DNA from 4 places in the Embleya sp. NPDC008237 genome. Region 3 is predicted to be linked to each of the others. Evidence: riboswitches for the same ligand, from Rfam matches in the RefSeq annotation. Region 3 holds a riboswitch; each other region holds the start of a gene.

Region 1 (4,163 bases), on a different contig from region 3:
GTTCCTGTCGGCGGGCGACGAGGACGTGGCGCGCATGTACGGCCGGCTCGGCTTCCGATCGGTGGGCACGGCGCTGATCGCGGAGGCACCATGAGCGCGAAAGAGCCCGAGCCGGGCCCCGCGAAAGCGCTCGTGTTGCCCATCCCGCCGGGCCGCAACCCCACCGCCGCCGAGCTGGCCGCGGCACACGGGCGCAGCATCCCGGACGTGATCGGGCCCGACCTTCGAGTGTTGTTCTGCGGGATCAACCCGGGCCTGTGGTCCGGCGCCACCGGTCGGCACTTCGCCCGTCCGGGGAACCGGTTCTGGCCCGCGCTGTACGCGTCCGGGTTCACACCTCGCCTGCTCGCTCCGACCGAGCAGGACGAGCTGCTCGCGCTCGGTCTCGGCATCACCAACGTGGTGGCCCGCACCACCGCCCGCGCGGACGAGTTGACCAAGGACGAGTACATCGCGGGCGGCGCGGCGCTCACGGCCAGGGTGCACCGGTACCGACCGGCCTGGCTGGCGGTGTTGGGCATCGGCGCGTACCGGACCGGCTTCGGCCGGCCGAAGGCGGTGGTCGGCCGGCAGCACGAGACGATCGGCGACACCGGGATCTGGGTGCTGCCGAACCCGAGCGGCCTGAACGCGCACTGGACGGCGGCGGCGCTGGGCGAGGCGTTCGCCGAACTCCGGGCGGCGAGCGATCCGGACTCCTCGGGCGCGGACGGGGCCGCCGAGCGCCGAGCGGCTCCGGAAGCCCCGGCGGGTCCCGAGGGGCGGGGCGCCGCGCCGCCGGCATGAGGCGGCCGGGGCCGGTGGTCCCGCGCGACGGCACGCCGTCCGCCGATGCCCGATGCCCGGAGCCCGGGTTCCCGGGCGAGTCGGGACCGTTTCGGCTACCTGTATCCGAGTCGATACGTCAACCGACCGAGTGGCATCACCCGGTTGGTGGTTACTTCACGCCCCCTCGCGCGGTTGGGTCGGCATGAAGATCCTGCGGGCCCCGTTCGGGCCGTGGCCCACCGAGACGATCGAGACCCCCGTCTACGAGGCGTTGGTCGCGGAGTGGCGCGACTCGGGTCGGGAGGTGCCGGGAGCGGTGGACCGACCGCACGACCGCCCGGCCCGACACGCCCGCCCGCCGTACTCCGGGCCGCGGACCGGCCGTCCCTGAGCCCGCGCACCGCCCGCGCCCGCGGCGGACCGCCCGACCGCCTCCGCCGCCCGCCGGGCGCGGCGCGGAGACCCGTTCTCGGGTCGCCCCGGCCGCCGCCCTCGCGGCGGATGCGGCAGGCCCCACGACACCGCGCCGCCGGCGTGTCGCGCGACCGCTCGACGCGGTGCACGCGAGTACCGTCGTGCCGGGCATCCGGCGGGAGCCGGTCCCACACCGCCCGCAGGGCACCGCCGCACCCGGTGCCCCGGGGGCCGCACCGCCGGTGGCGGGCCCGCCGGTGGCGATCCGTGGTACGCCGAGAACCGCGACACGACACAACACCTGGGGGTGCAACGACCACCCCGCCACTACATATATGCTCTGCGACGCAGCTGGTTCGCCGTTCCCTCAGGGGAAGGGCGACGCGAGAGGGAATCCGGTGTGAAGCCGGAACTGCCCCGCAGCGGTGAGCGGGAACGAACGTCGTCATGGAGCGCCGAACGTCGAGAGACATTCGGGAAGCGACGACCACTAGGTACTCCGCGGCCCGCCGAGCACGCCGTGCCCGGCGGTGCCCCGGCATGCCCGCGAGTCCGAATACCTGCCGGCTGCCCGTGCCTTCGGGCGCGGGGTCACCTGTACGTACGAGCTCGCGAGGAGAGAGCACGTGACCGTTGTGGACAGCGTGGGCGCGACCCGGATGCGGATCGACGAAAGCCCCGAGGACCAACTGGCAACCCTGGTGCGCACCCAGGCGCGCGATCTGCCGGAGGTCGATCCGGATCGGGTCGTCCGCCGGGTCGTCGCGGGCCTGAACGAGGGCGCGGACAAGGGCGCCGCCGCGGACCTGGCGGTGCGCACCGCGGCCGAGCTGATCGCCGAGGAGCCCGCCTACTCGCGGCTCGCCGCGCGCCTGCTCGCCGGCCGGATCGCGGAAGAGGCCCTGGCGGCCGGCGTCACCTCGTTCAGCGCCGGCATCGCGCTCGGTCGCCGGGAGGGCGTCATCGGCGCGGAGACCGCGGCGTTCGTCGCGAAGCACGCCGCCGAGCTGGACGCCGCCGTGGACGCCGAAGGCGACCGCAGGTTCGAGTACTTCGGCCTGCGCACCGTGTACGACCGCTACCTGCTGCGCCACCCGGTCTCGCGCAAGGTGGTCGAGACGCCGCAGCACTTCCTGCTGCGGGTGGCGTGCGGCCTGGCCCGGGAGCCCGGCGAGGCGATCGGTTTCTACCGGCTGATGTCCTCGCTCGCCTACCTGCCCAGCTCACCGACGCTGTTCAACTCCGGCACGGTGCACACCCAGATGTCCTCGTGCTACCTGCTCGACTCGCCCAAGGACGAGCTGGAGTCGATCTACGACATGTACGGGCGGATCGCCCGGCTGTCGAAGTTCGCCGGCGGCATCGGCGTGGCATGGTCGCGGGTGCGTTCGCGCGGCTCGCTGATCCGCGGCACCAACGGGCACTCCAACGGCATCGTGCCGTGGCTCAAGACGCTCGACTCGTCGGTGGCCGCGGTCAACCAGGGCGGCCGGCGCAAGGGCGCGGCCTGCGTGTACCTGGAGACGTGGCACCCGGACATCCTGGAGTTCCTCGAACTGCGCGAGAACACCGGTGAGGACGCGCGCCGCGCGCACAACCTCAACCTGGCCAACTGGGTGCCGGACCTGTTCATGCGCCGGGTCCAGGAGGACGGCGTCTGGTCGCTGTTCGACCCGAACGAGCTGCCCGAACTGCCCGATCTGTGGGGCGCCGAGTTCGACCGGGTCTACGAAGCCGCCGAGCGGGACGGCCGGTTCGTCCGGCAGATGCCCGCGCGCGACCTGTACGCCCGGATGATGCGCACGCTCGCGCAGACCGGCAACGGCTGGATGACCTTCAAGGACGCGGCCAACCGCACCTGCAACCAGGCCGCGGAGCCGGGCAACGTGGTGCACCTGTCCAACCTGTGCACCGAGATCCTGGAGGTCACCAGCGACGGCGAGACGGCCGTGTGCAACCTCGGCTCGGTCAACCTCGGCGCGCACGTGGTCGCCGGCGAGGGCATGGACTGGGACAAGCTGCGCGCGACGGTTCGCACCGCTGTGGTCTTCCTGGACCGGGTCATCGACATCAACTACTACCCGACCGACCAGGCCGCCGCGTCCAACCCGCGCTGGCGCCCGGTGGGCCTGGGTCTGATGGGCCTGCAGGACGTGTTCTTCACGCTCGGCATGCCGTTCGACTCGGTCGAGGCACGCGAACTGTCCACGCTGATCTCCGAGGAGATCTACCTCACCGCGTTGGAGACCTCCTCGGCGCTCGCCGAGGTACATGGCCCGCACCCCGCCTACGCCCAGACGCACGCCGCGCGCGGTCGGCTCCAGCCCGACCTGTGGGAGGGCGTCCAGCCGACCCAAACCAAGCGTTGGGATGCGCTGCGCGACCGGGTCGCCGAACACGGCCTGCGCAACTCGCTGCTCGTGGCGATCGCACCGACCGCGACCATCGCCTCGATCGCGGGCGCCTACGAGTGCATCGAGCCGCAGGTGTCGAACCTGTTCAAGCGCGAGACGTTGTCCGGCGAGTTCCTCCAGATCAACGCGTACCTGGTGCGCGAGCTCAAGGCCCGCGGCCTGTGGACCCCCGAGGTCCGCGACCGGATCAAGCGCGCCGAGGGCTCGGTCCAGGGCATCGCCGAACTCCCCGAGGACGTGCGCGAGTTGTACCGCACCGCGTGGGAGCTGCCGCAGCGCGCGCTGATCGACCTGGCGGCGGCCCGCTCGCCGTACATCGACCAGTCGCAGTCGCTGAACCTGTTCATGGCCGACCCGACCATCGGCAAGCTGTCCTCGATGTACCGCTACGCGTGGTCCACCGGTCTCAAGACCACGTACTACCTGCGCTCGCGCCCCGCGACGCGGATCCAGCAGGCGACCGTGCCGGCGCAGGCCTCGGCCGCGCCGGTCGAGGAGATCTCCGACCTGGAGGTCATCGCGTGCTCGCTGGAGAACCCCGAAGCCTGTGAGGCGTGCACGTGAGCC
Region 2 (4,163 bases), on a different contig from region 3:
TCAGGCCCTCGCTCGTCGACTGCGCGATGCCCTGATCGGGTCGCCCCGAGCGCTCACGGAGCAACACGACTCCGAGGTGGCGCAGCGCCGGGTCCGGATGCCCGATCAACTGCCGCAGCACCGCGATCGGGCAGGGCATCCCGTCGAAGTAGGCGGAGAGCCAGCCCACGTCGCCCCGGCGCACGGCCTGCGGCACGGCGTCCGGCACGACGGCGCGGTCGGAAGTGGTCATCGCTCGATCCTAGGCAGGCCGCCGAATCGGTACGAGCGAGTATTCGCGCCGGGTGCGGCGCTGCGTGGCTCGCGGCTGCCGGGCTCACATCGGCCGGGGCTCACCTCTGCCCCGGCTCACGTCCGCCACGGTGAGGCTCTCGACAGTCGTGCCTGCCCTGATGCACCCCTTGTCACCCTCGACAGCCCCGCGCCCGCGCGGGTGCGCCGGAGCCGCTCTCCTCCCCGGTCACCGAGTCGGCCGCTGCGCCGAGTCGGGCGCAGCACCAGGTCACCGCGGGCGCCGACGGGCCGGAGCCGCCGCATCGGCGACTCCGGCCCGTCCACGCGCTCACCGCTGCGTCGTCACGCGCGGCGGCGCCGGTCCCGCGGTGGTTCGGGTCGGCGGATGATCCGGGTCAACAGGCGCCCAGGTCCTGCCACACGCCCCATTGACCGGTCGTACCCGGCTCCTCGCCCTGGGTCCACCACTTCGCCTTCCACGAATGACCCTTGTGCGACACGGAGTTGTTCGCGACGTAGATCGCGGCGCGGTCCCATGCCGTGGTGCTGCACGTGCTCGGCGGGACGGTGGTCGGCGGGGTCGTCGTCGGCGGGGTCGTGGTGGGCGGCGTGGCGCCCGCGAACCGCACGGAGAACTTGGTGAAGTCGTAGGCGCCCTGCGGCACGCTGCTGCACACGCCCGAGGTCTTGCCGTTGTTGTCCGGCGGCGTGCACTGGCGGTCCCGGTTGACCGACCAGTTGGTGAAGCGCGCCATGTGGTGGCCGACCGCGTAGTCGTACACGGTCTGGAAATCGGCCTGGTAGAAGTACTCGCCGGTGTCGCTGCGTCCGTTCATCTGCGAAATGCCCTCGTGGGCATAGGCGGTGGCGGTGTCCCAGCCGAACGTGTTGCGCAGGATGGTGTTGAAGTTGGTCAGCGCCGAGGTCTGCGCGGCGGCGCCGTTGAACCCGCCGTCGAACGGCATGATCGAGAAGTTGTCCGGGACGAAGCCCTGCGCCTTGGCCTCGTTCAACATCTGCTTGCCGAACCAGCCGGTGCCGTCGGCGGTGGCGGCCGTGGTCACCGAGAGGTAGATGCCCGGGTTGCGCTGCTGGATGATCTTCGCGGCGCCGATCTCGTTGTGGATGGCCGCGGCGTTCTCGTACTCGGGCTCCTCCAGGTCGAAGTCCAGCGCCTTGAGCGAATACTTGTCGATCACCTGCTGGTACGCGGCGGCGGTCGCCTCGGGAGTGCCGCAGGTCTGGCCGAGCTTGGTGCCGCCGTAGCCGCCGGCGGACGCCGAGACGTCGCCGCCCTTGGCTCGGATCGCGGCGATCACACCGGCCACCGCGGTATCCGTCGAGGTCGGCTTGGTGCCGTCCCAAGTCGGCGTACAACCACCGCCGTTGGGGGCCAGGATGAAGGCGAGCTGGAACGCCTTCAGGCCGGTGGCGTCCATCACCGCGCCGGCGTCCGGCGGGTCGTTGTCGAGCGGCATCAGGTAGGGGGCGGCGGCATACCAGTTGCTGCCGATGCCGGTGGCCGCCGGGGACGCGGCGGGGCCGGCGGCGGTCGCACCACCGGTGAATGCGAACAGCGAGATCAATCCGGCCGACGCGGCGGCAGCGGCCAGGACGGGGACGTAGCGACGTGCCACGGGGGACTCCCTCGATGGACTTGGTATAGACCAATGGCCAAAGGGTGGCCTTCCGCTTCCGGCCCGTCAATACATTGGACTGGACCAATTTTCCCGATGTTCCGCATCGATGTCGGCCGGCCCGGCCGGCCCGGCGCCCGATGTTCGTCCGGGCGTTGCCCGAGTGGGGCGGCCTTTTCGTCGGGTCGTCTTCGCGGCCGGGCAGGCTTCGGGGATGAGCCCTCGTCAGGAGTCCAACCCCTGCCGGGCCTTGCGGTTCGGCGTGAATTCGTACAGGTCCAACACCCCCGGGGCGTCCGCGATCCCCGGACCGCCCGCCGCCGCCCACGCCGCTATCTCGCCGGTCGTCTCCGGGTCGTTGACCGTCCCGAACCAGGTCGGCCGGCCGCCCGCCGCACGGCCCGTCGGCGAGGGTTGCACCACGATCACATTGCCGCGCTCGCACGGACCCAGACAGTCGCCGAGCCGGACCGCGACCCGAGTGCCGGCCAGGGCCGCGCCCAGCGCGGCCGGTTGGCCGGCGTGATCCGTACCCGCGATCTTGGCGGTGCCGCAACAGCAACCCCGGCACACGGTGATCGTGCAGGCGGCCGAATCGGCGGGCTGCTTGGGCTGCTTCGACTGCTTGGGTTGCGCCGCGCGATCACGACGATCGGCACGTTGCGAGCGGTCGGAGCGATCAGAGCGGGAACGGTCGGAGCGGGTCATGGGAACTCTCCTTCGCGAGTTCGATCCGGGTCCCGACCGAGACGAAGCGGCGGAGCCGGCCACGAACACGCGACCGACCCTCCCGCGGGGCCCCGGACGGGCCGCGCACGGGCGGGCCGCGCACGGGCGAAGGCAGGTCTTCGGACTCGTGGGCACGTCGGCCCGTCCGGGCACCGACACCTACCGGCCGTCGCTTCCCGGACGCCGTGCTCGGCGTCCAGTGCGTGATGACGGCTCTCGTTCCCACTCACCGCTGCGGGGCAGTTCCGGACTCGCACCGGATTCCCTCTTGCGACACGCGCCCCGGTCGGGGGCGTGAACCATTCGCGCAGGTCAGCTTAGGCGCCGGCGGTGCGGGCAGGGTGATGTGAGCCAGGTCACCGGGAACTTCGACCGACTTGGTCTGGACCTTTCGTGGTCCGACGCGGTTATATTCAACCGTCTTTACTAAACCGAGCATGCAATAAGTCCGCGCCGCGCAGGCGTCGGCCAGCCGAGGGGGCGTCCGTGAGCAGCATGGCGACATTGCCGGACGAAGCGGTCTTCGGCGAGCCCAAGTACTGGCAACTGCGCACCTCGCTGCTGAAGGCGATCGAGGAGGACTTCAGCTCCGGCGACATCCTCCCCAACGAGCGCGACCTCGCCGCCCGCTTCGGCGTCGCCCGGGCCACCCTGCGGCACGCGCTGGAGCAGCTCGAACTCGAAGGCCGCCTGGTCCGCAAGCGCGGCGCCGGCACCACCGTCGCCGGACCGCGCGTGGACGTCTCGCTGAGCGCCGACGGCGAGGGCTGGCCGGGCGTCGACCTGCGCGACCGCGAGGTGATCGACTGCGCCACGGTGCCGGTGACCGACGACTTCGCGGACACCCTCAAGGGCCGCCCCTCGGCCCTGGTGCACCGGCTGCGCCGCCGCCAGTTCTCCATGCGCCAGGTGGTCGGCCTGGAATGCCTGTACGTCTCCCGCGCCGTCGTGCCCTCGTTGTCCACCCGCGTCCCGGGCTTCGAGCGGGCCTCGCTGATGCTGCGCCAACTGCGCGGGCACCGCCTGGAGAGCCGGCACCGCGCGGTCGAGCTGGGCGTGGCCGAGGCCGAGGAGGCGCGCTACCTGGAGCGTCCGCCGGGTACCGCCGTGCTGATCGTGACCACGACGTACACCGCGCTCGGCCGGACCGCGGCGGTCACCGTGGCGACCTACCGCGCGGACACCTGCCGGCTGGCGTTCGCCGAGGCGGGGCCGACCGCGTTGCGGCCCGCGTCCTGATTCGACGCGAAATCTGGGTACCATCCGCGCCTGAGCGGCGACGTGTACGACGGGCGCGGCGGCCCGGACCGACGTACCGCGCGCCGGCGCGATGAGAGGACAAGAGCTGTGGCACAGGCGACCGGCGGAGACTCCTCCGTGGTCCGGCGGATCAACTCCGCGGCAACCCTGCGCACGTTGCGCGCCGGCGAGGTGTTGACCGTGACCGCGTTGATGGAGGCCACCGGTCTGTCCCGCCCCACCGTCGAGGGGGTCGTCGACGGCCTGCTCGCCGAGGGTCTGGTCGTGGAGACCACGACCGCCGAGAGCGAGGACGGCAGTCGA
Region 3 (4,163 bases):
GCCGATTGGAGCGTAGGAGACCCCTCGACCACATGCAACGCACGTGCAGCAACTTGCCGATGTCAAACGCTGATCCGAGCCCGATTCCGTCGGTGGCGACGGCACCGGTCGGGCGCCCGTCCGTTCCGTCTCGGGGGCGTCCCGTCCCGGTCGTGCGCACACGAAGGGACCTTCGCCGGAACCGACCGGGCCGAACGGCTCTGCCCGACGTTGCGGACGGGGAGCAGAGTCGGGCGTGCGGGCCGGCCCAGCGGGCAGGCTCCGGTAGCCACGGGTCGAACCCGATCGACGTCGCTCCGTGCGCACCCATGATCGGCCCGGCCGCCGTACCCATCGCCCGGGAAGGCGGCCGGGCCCAGGGCCGCCCGCATCCGCGCTGCGCCGCGTTGCGTCGGTGGCGGGCCGCCCCCGTCGTTCCTGCCCCGCCCGGCGCAACTCGCCGTCGCCTGGGTGCGTTCGCAACGTGCCCGTCCCACGAGGTCGACCCGGTCCCGGCGGCAACCGGCCGTTGGGCCTGTGGGATCGGGTCGGTCGGCCCTGGTCTGGGCGTCGGGCGCGCGGAAGGCTGAGGTCAGGGTCCGGGAGAGCAGACGCGCGGTCGAGCGCGCGGGGCGTCGGGCCCGGCGTCGACACGAGGGAATCGACCGGCACGAGCCCGTCGGCCCCGTGTCGGCGCCCGCGCGGGATTCGAGGGTTGAGACATGAGCGAACACGCCGTGATGAAACGCCCCCTCGGGCGCCACGAGGCACTGGAGCTGATGGCGAGCGCGGGGGTGGGACGCGTCGTGGTGAGCGAGGGCGCTCTTCCGGCCGTGCATCTGGTGGCGTTCGCCCTCGACCGGGAGTGCGTGGTGTTTCGGGCTCCGACCGACTCGCCCCTCGCGAAGGCCGCGCTCGACACGGTGGTCGCGTTCCAGGCCGACCGCATCGACCGCGCGGCGCAAACCGGTTGGACGAGTACGGTGACGGGCCACGCCTCCCGGGTCCGCGATGCCTCCGCCGTCGCGCACCTGGATCGCCTGCTCCCCGACATCGACGGCGACGGCGCGGAAACGGTGTGGATTCGGGTCACCACGGAATTCGTCACCGGACTCGTCGCCGAACGCCGGGACCACACCGGGAGGCCCGCGGGACCCGACCTTCCCTACGCCCGGAAGCCACCGCCCGTGGCCTGACGCACCAGGCCGGTCGCGGTCGCCGGGACCGGGTCGGCTGGACTTACTAGGACGTCCGACTATATCGTCTTCAACAACAAGGTCCGCGGTGCAGGGAAGTCGGTGCGAATCCGACATGGTCCCGCCACTGTGACCGGGGAGTGCGCTGCCGCAGCACCAAGCCACTGGCGAAGGCCGGGAAGGCGGGCATCGTGCGTAGATCCGGAAGTCAGGATACCGGCCGCGGGTATATCCGTGTTGTCCACGAGGATGGAGCAAACACGCATGACACCGGTCTGCGCACCCGCCCCGGATGATCCTGCGAACGTCGAACCCACCAGGTTTTCCTGACCACTTCGACGTCGACCCGCCCGGGCAACCACGCGCACCCGCGCCGACGTTGCGTGGTCGGGTCATGCCCCGCCTCCGGATCGCACCTGACGAGAGACAGGTCGTTCATGATCCGCGAGCTTTCCCACTTCATCGGCGGCAAGCACGTCCTCGGCGCATCCGGCGCGTTCGGCGACGTGTACGACCCCAACACCGGGCGGGTACAGGCACGCGTTCCGCTCGCGGATCGCGCCGACACCCTGGCCGCGATCGACGACGCCGAGCGGGCCCAGCCGGCCTGGGCCGACTGGAACCCGCAGCGGCGCGCCCGGGTCCTGGCCCGCTTCCTGCAACTGATCGAACCCGAACGCGAGTCGCTGGCCCGCCTGTTGTCGGCCGAGCACGGCAAGACCATCGCCGACGCCCACGGCGACCTGCAACGCGGCTTGGAGGTCGTGGAGTTCGCCATCGGTATTCCGCACCTGCTCAAGGGCGAGTTCACCGACAACGCGGGCACCGGCATCGACGTGCACTCGCTGCGCCAGCCGCTCGGCGTGGTCGCCGGCATCACCCCGTTCAACTTCCCCGCGATGATCCCGCTGTGGAAGATCGCCCCGGCCATCGCATGCGGCAACGCGTTCGTGCTCAAGCCCTCGGAGCGCGACCCCTCGGTGCCGCTGCGCCTGGCCGAACTCTTCCTCGAGGCCGGACTGCCGCCGGGCGTGCTGAATGTGGTCCACGGCGGCAAGGAGAGCGTGGACACGCTCCTGGAGGACCCGCGCGTGCAGGCGCTGGGCTTCGTCGGCTCGACCGCGATCGCCGAGTACGTGTACACCTCGGCCACCGCGAACGGCAAGCGCGCCCAGTGCTTCGGCGGCGCCAAGAACCACCTGATCGTGATGCCGGACGCGGACCTCGACCAGGTCGTCGAGGCGCTGATCGGCGCCGGATACGGCTCCGCCGGCGAGCGCTGCATGGCCATCTCGGTGGCGGTCCCCGTCGGCGCCGAGACCGCAGACGCGCTGGTGGACAAGCTCGTCGCGCGCATCGCCACCCTGCGGGTGGGCCCCTCCCACGACCGGGACGCCGACTTCGGCCCGCTGGTCGGCCGGGACGCACTCGAACGGGTGCACGGCTACCTGGACATCGGCGTCGCCGAAGGCGCCGAACTGCTCGTCGACGGCCGCGACGTGCACGTCCCCGGCCACGAGGACGGCTACTTCGTCGGCGCGTCGCTGTTCGACCACGTGACGCCCTCGATGCGGGTGTACCGGGAGGAGATCTTCGGCCCGGTGTTGTCCGTGGTCCGCGCGGCCTCCTACGAGGACGCGCTGCGCCTGGCCAGCGAGCACGAGTACGGCAACGGCGTGGCGATCTTCACCCGGGACGGCGACACCGCCCGCGACTTCGGCCGCCGAGTGAACACCGGCATGGTCGGCGTCAACGTGCCCATCCCGGTGCCGGTGGCCTACCACACCTTCGGCGGCTGGAAGCGATCCGGATTCGGCGACCTGAACCAGCACGGTCCGGACTCGATCCGCTTCTACACCCGGACCAAGACCATCACCTCGCGCTGGCCGTCCACCGCGCGCGAGAGCGCGAACTTCGACATCCCCACGATGGACTGACCCGATGACCGCACTCACCGACGACCAGCTCGCGATCGTCGAGACCACCCGGGACTTCGCCCGCGAACACCTCTCCCCGCACGCGATCGAATGGGACCGCACCGGCCACTTCCCCGTCGACGTCCTGCGCAAGGGCGCCGATCTCGGCCTCGGTGGCATCACCGTCGGCGAGGATCGGGGCGGTTCGGGGCTGAACCGACTCGACTCCGCACTGATCTACGAGGCGCTGGCCGGTGGTTGCCCGACCATCGCCGCCTACTACTCCATCCACAACATGGTCGCCTCGATGATCGACCGGCACGGCACGCCGGCGCAGCGCGCACGCTGGCTTCCGGGTCTGTGCTCGATGCACGACCTGGCCAGCTACTGCCTGACCGAGCCGGGAGCCGGCTCGGACGCCGCCGCGCTGACCACCCGCGCGACCCGCGACGGCGACGACTATCTCCTGCACGGGGTCAAGCAGTTCATCTCCGGCGCCGGATCCTCCGCGGTGTACGTGGTGATGGCGCGCACCGGAGCGGACGGCGCCGACGGGATCTCCGCGTTCATCGTGGAGGACGACAGCGCCGGGCTGTCCTTCGGACCGAACGAGCGCAAGATGGGCTGGCATGCGCAGCCCACCCGCCAGGTGGTCCTGGACGGCGTGCGCGTGCCCGCGACGCACCGACTCGGCGCCGAGGGCGACGGGTTCAGGATCGCGATGGGTGCCCTCGACGGCGGCCGGATCGGCATCGCCGCGTGCTCGCTGGGCGGCGCACAGGCCGCGCTGGACGCCGCCGTGCGCCATCTCACCGACCGTGCGGCGTTCGGCTCGCGGCTCATCGACGCGCAGGCTCTGCGCTTCCAACTCGCGGACATGGCAACCGAGCTCGAAGCGGCCCGCACGCTGGTGTGGCACGCGGCCTCCTCGCTCGACGAGGGCGATCCCAGGGCGTCGCAACTGTCCGCGATGGCCAAGCGGTTCGCCACCGACACCGCCTTCTCGGTGGCCGACCGCGCGTTGCAACTGCACGGCGGGTACGGCTATCTCGCCGACTACGGCATCGAGAAG
Region 4 (4,163 bases), on a different contig from region 3:
TGTCGTAGAGCACGAACAACATCCGGTACATCACCGCCGCGACGTCCACCACGGCGGCCGGGACACCCACCCGGGTCAGCCGGGGCAACACGTCCGACAGCGGCGTGGTGAACGCGAACAGCAACATCGCGAGGCCGGCGGCACCGGAGCGGGCGAGCAACTCGGCCGCGTGGCGCGGTCCGTCCTCGGCCCACCCGACGCCGTCCGCGCCGATGCTCACGAGCAGCGTCAGGGCGCCGGTGGCGGCGAAGCCGAGCGGGGCGCGGGCGGCCCGCCACAACCGCCGGGCGGGCACCTTGGCGAACCCGAACGCGACGACCAGGACGGTCCCGGCGACCAGGACCGCGCCCGGCCACGGCGGCAGCGCGACCGCGCAGCCGAGCAGCCCGAAGGAGAGCACGGCCTTGTCGGCCGGGTGGCGGCGGCGCCACGAACTCGCGTGCGCCGCCGCATCGATCGGCAACACGGGATCAGCGACCCGGGGCCGATACCGGTGCCTCGGCGGCGGCGTCCGCCGGCTCGTCGGGTGTGTCCGCGGCCTCGGGCGCGAGTCGGCGACGGGTGCGCTTGACGCCGAACACGTAGCCGACCACGCCTGCGCCGACTGCGGCCTGCAACGCGAACAGGCCGGACTCGATCTCGCCGGACGGCGGTTCGTACAGCGGGCTGAACCACGGTTCGTAGTCCGGGTCGTTCTCGGTGATCGCGGTCTCGGCCTGGGTGTCGGAGCCCGCGAACGGCTCGTCCTTGTGGTCGCCCATCCCGAACACCACGGGCAGCGCCGCGAGCAGCACCACGGCCAGCACGATCAGCAGGTTGATCTTCGTCGAGCGCTTCACTTGGTCTTCTCCTCCTCGCGCGCGACCCGCGCGTCGGTGACCACACCGAGGCGGATCAGGTCGCCTCGGCTGGACTGCCGCAGCAAGCGCACGACCAGGACGGTCAGCAGACCCTCACTGATCGCCAGCGGGATCTGGGTGAGCGAGAAGATGCCGCCGAACTTGGCCAGGGCGCCGGGGAATCCGCTGTCGGGGTCGGGGAAGGCGAGGGCCAGTTGCACGCTTGTCACGCAGTACGTGCTCAGGTCCGCGACGAACGCGCCCAGGAACACCGCGACATCCAGCGGCATGGTGCCGCCGCGTCGATCGAGTAGTGAGCGGGCCAGTCGATAGGCGCCGTAACCCGCCCACGGGCCGACGATCGCCATCGAGAACGCGTTCGCGCCGAGTGTGGTCAGCCCGCCGTGCGCCAGCAACAACGCCTGGAAGAGCAGGGTGATCGTGCCCAGCACGGCCATGATCGGTGGTCGGAACAGGATGGCGCCCAGTCCGGTACCGGTGGGATGCGAGCAACTCCCGGTGACGGAGGGGATCTTCAGTGCGGACAGCACGAACGAGAACGCGCCGGACGCGCCCAGCAGCAGGGTGTTCTCGGGGCGGTCGCGTACCTCGCGGGTGAGCGCGCGGGCACCGTGGACGACGAACGGGGTCGACGCGACGCCCCAGGCGACGGCGTGTTCCCAGGGCAGATAGCCCTCGGCGATATGCATGAGGAAGGGTCCCTCTCCAACACCTCGTGGACGGACGATCGCCGTGGCCGGTCTCCTGGCTGACGGGTCGTACGTTCACGTCTCCGCCTTCCCGGGGCCGCGCAAGCGGTCCCAGTGGCTTCCCCGAGACGACGAATCAACGTTTTCGCGGGGGTGGAGGAGAACTTCCCGATCACAGTGGCGAGGGCCGCGCCGGCATCGAACCGGCTTCCCGAACACCACGGCGAGCCGACACTAGTGGTCGGATGGACATGGCGACAAGGTGGCTTTTGCAAACCGTGCGCAAGACCACAAGATGGGCGGAGCGGCCGATCAATAGCCGCATTCCGGAAACGGGCCGCAGCTGTCCTGGCCTTGCGCGCACTCGCGCGGTCCACGATCCGGGGCGGCCCGCGGGAGGGCGACCCGGGTCGCAGGCGGCGCGGACGAGTGCCGTGCGGCCGGCTCAGTCCAGGCCGGGGCCGCGGCCGCGGACGACCAGGGTGCCCGCCACCCGATCGCCGACCCGCTGCCGTCGCTCGCTGCCGAGCACCGCGGTCAGCCCGATCGCGCCGAGTGCGAACGCGTCGACGGCCAACAGCAGCCAGCGGATCCCGAGTTGGCGCCGGCCGGCACGTCCGCCGGACACGTCCACGACGCGGATGCCGAACACCTGCATGCCCCACGTGCGCCCGTCGTGCTCGGCGGGACGCAGCACCCAGTACCAGAACAGGATCGCGACCGCGACGACGATCACGCCGGCGGTGATCGTCGTGGTCAGCGGACCGCTGCGGATCGAGCCGTCGGGGTGCGTGGGCAGCAGGACGAACAGGAACATCGCGGCTCCGGGCAACAGCGCGGAGGCCACCACGTCCACCAGGAACTGGCCGATTCGGCGCCACAGCACCGAGGGGACGAGCGGGCTCTCGACCGCGGGCAGCCACAGTCGGGCACCCGACCGGGCGGGACGTGCCGAGCGCGCGAAGTGCTGCGGAAGGCTCCGTTCGTACATGTCCTTGTACTTTCCGCTACCGGGCGAGTTGACTCCCGGCGCGGCCGGATATCGCAGAGATTGCGCCCGGTCGGCGGACATGGAGGCCGACCGGACACGGAGGGGAGGCGGGCGGTCACCGGAATCGACCGGAGGACGTCGTTCGATGACCCGAAGCCGAGTCGTGCGGTGCCGCGCCGCGCCGTATCGAGCCGAGCCCGCGCCGCGACGCGGCGGACGTGGTCCGGCGCGGCGCCGGCCGATCAGGGCGTCATCGGACCGTCCGCCCCGAACAGGTCCGGCTCGGAGCGGCTGATCACGTCGTACAGCGGCTTGTAGTTGATCCAGGCCACCGTGTCGTTGCCCAGCTGTTCGCGGGTCAGCCGGGCGTTCTCCGGCGAGATCGGCTTGAGTTCGCCGGCCGCCTGGGCGAGCAGCTGCACCTGGCAGGAGCGCTCCATGGTGATGAACCACCACGCCGCGGCGTCGACCGACTGCCCGACCGTGAGCAGGCCGTGATTGCGCAGGATCAGCGCCTTGCGCGGGCCGAGCGTCTCGGCGATCCGGCGGCCCTCCTCGGCGTCGAGCACGACACCCGCGTAGTCGTCGAACAGCTCGTGGTCCTCGTAGAAGGGGCACACGTCCTGGGTGATCGGTTCGAGCCTGATGCCGAGCGCGGAGATCGCCCGCCCGTGCACGGAGTGGCTGTGCGCCGCCGCGACCACGTCCGGGCGGGCCGCGTGGATCTGCGAGTGGATCGCGAACGCGGCCTGGTTGACGTGGAATCGACCCTCGACGACCTGCCCCTCGTGGTTGACCAGGATCAGGTCGTCCACGGTGATGTGCTTGAACGACATCCCGAACGGGTTGACCCAGAAGTGATCGGTGAGCTCCGGGTCGCGTGCGGTGATGTGCCCGGCCACGCCCTCCTCGAAGCCGAAGCGGCCGAACAGTCGCAGCGCGGCGGTCAAGCGTTCCTTGCGGTGCCGGCGCTCCTGCTCGACGGTCTCGAAGGTGGGCGGCAGCGCGAAGCTCAGGTCCGCCGGCGATACCGGCCGCGGCGGGGTCGGCCGCGGCGGGGTCACCCGCCCTGCCTGCACGTCCTGGGCTTGCTGCGCATCGGTGCCGGACATGTCCATCTCCTCGGACTCGGGTCGCGCGGGACTTCGGCCGACGCTACCGGCGAGTCACATCCGGGGACAGCCCTCGGTGGACGCGCCTTCGCACGAAGCCGCGGATTCTAGCGACCCACGGTCGTCCGGGTCGGGTTTCCGGGAATTAAGCGAATATTGCCCGCAGTCCGCTTCGGGCTGCTTCTACGCTGCCGTTCAGCGAGTCCGGGAGGTCGAGTTCGAAGCAGTCGAACTCGAATTCACCGGGCCCGCACGACGATGCACACATTTGCAGGCGACGGGCGAGTTGCGGGCGGCGCACAGTTGCGGGCGATGCGCATGTGTCACCGGCCACGCGCCGTCGCGGCGACATACGAAGTCGCCGGCGACGCGCGGAAGTCGGCGCACAAAAGATGGAAGGGGCGCGTGACGTGAGCGACGGGGGCGAGAATTCGACGGAGGTCGTCGGTATCGGCGCCCGGGCACCCGCGGGGCCCGGGTTCGGCCGCGCCGATCCGGGGCCGTCCCGGGC

The links. A riboswitch is a leader RNA that binds a small molecule or an ion and turns the genes downstream of it on or off. The one in region 3 is predicted to bind cobalamin.
Region 1: another riboswitch for cobalamin. It lies ahead of ACFZBU_RS05600 (ribonucleoside-diphosphate reductase subunit alpha); the one in region 3 lies ahead of ACFZBU_RS12855 (CoA-acylating methylmalonate-semialdehyde dehydrogenase).
Region 2: another riboswitch for cobalamin. It lies ahead of ACFZBU_RS33290 ((2Fe-2S) ferredoxin domain-containing protein); the one in region 3 lies ahead of ACFZBU_RS12855 (CoA-acylating methylmalonate-semialdehyde dehydrogenase).
Region 4: another riboswitch for cobalamin. It lies ahead of ACFZBU_RS09690 (energy-coupling factor ABC transporter permease); the one in region 3 lies ahead of ACFZBU_RS12855 (CoA-acylating methylmalonate-semialdehyde dehydrogenase).

Annotation. Positions count from the first base shown of each region.
Region 1 is NZ_JBIBGL010000002.1:553,088-557,250, reverse strand. Features, by position in the region: gene ACFZBU_RS05615 (GNAT family N-acetyltransferase) at 1-94, shown strand, start outside; gene mug (G/U mismatch-specific DNA glycosylase) at 91-786, shown strand; gene ACFZBU_RS05605 (hypothetical protein) at 971-1,159, shown strand; cobalamin riboswitch at 1,518-1,765, shown strand; gene ACFZBU_RS05600 (ribonucleoside-diphosphate reductase subunit alpha) at 1,842-4,160, shown strand.
Region 2 is NZ_JBIBGL010000015.1:30,136-34,298, forward strand. Features, by position in the region: gene ACFZBU_RS33280 (HEAT repeat domain-containing protein) at 1-232, opposite strand, end outside; gene ACFZBU_RS33285 (carbohydrate-binding protein) at 630-1,871, opposite strand; gene ACFZBU_RS33290 ((2Fe-2S) ferredoxin domain-containing protein) at 2,097-2,579, opposite strand; cobalamin riboswitch at 2,709-2,903, opposite strand; gene ACFZBU_RS33295 (GntR family transcriptional regulator) at 3,096-3,839, shown strand; gene ACFZBU_RS33300 (ROK family protein) at 3,948-4,163, shown strand, end outside.
Region 3 is NZ_JBIBGL010000004.1:547,472-551,634, forward strand. Features, by position in the region: gene ACFZBU_RS12850 (pyridoxamine 5'-phosphate oxidase family protein) at 702-1,175, shown strand; cobalamin riboswitch at 1,245-1,415, shown strand; gene ACFZBU_RS12855 (CoA-acylating methylmalonate-semialdehyde dehydrogenase) at 1,613-3,112, shown strand; gene ACFZBU_RS12860 (acyl-CoA dehydrogenase family protein) at 3,117-4,163, shown strand, end outside.
Region 4 is NZ_JBIBGL010000003.1:632,926-637,088, reverse strand. Features, by position in the region: gene cbiQ (cobalt ECF transporter T component CbiQ) at 1-466, opposite strand, end outside; gene ACFZBU_RS09695 (energy-coupling factor ABC transporter substrate-binding protein) at 471-839, opposite strand; gene ACFZBU_RS09690 (energy-coupling factor ABC transporter permease) at 836-1,549, opposite strand; cobalamin riboswitch at 1,577-1,787, opposite strand; gene ACFZBU_RS09685 (RDD family protein) at 1,995-2,540, opposite strand; gene ACFZBU_RS09680 (class II aldolase/adducin family protein) at 2,783-3,652, opposite strand.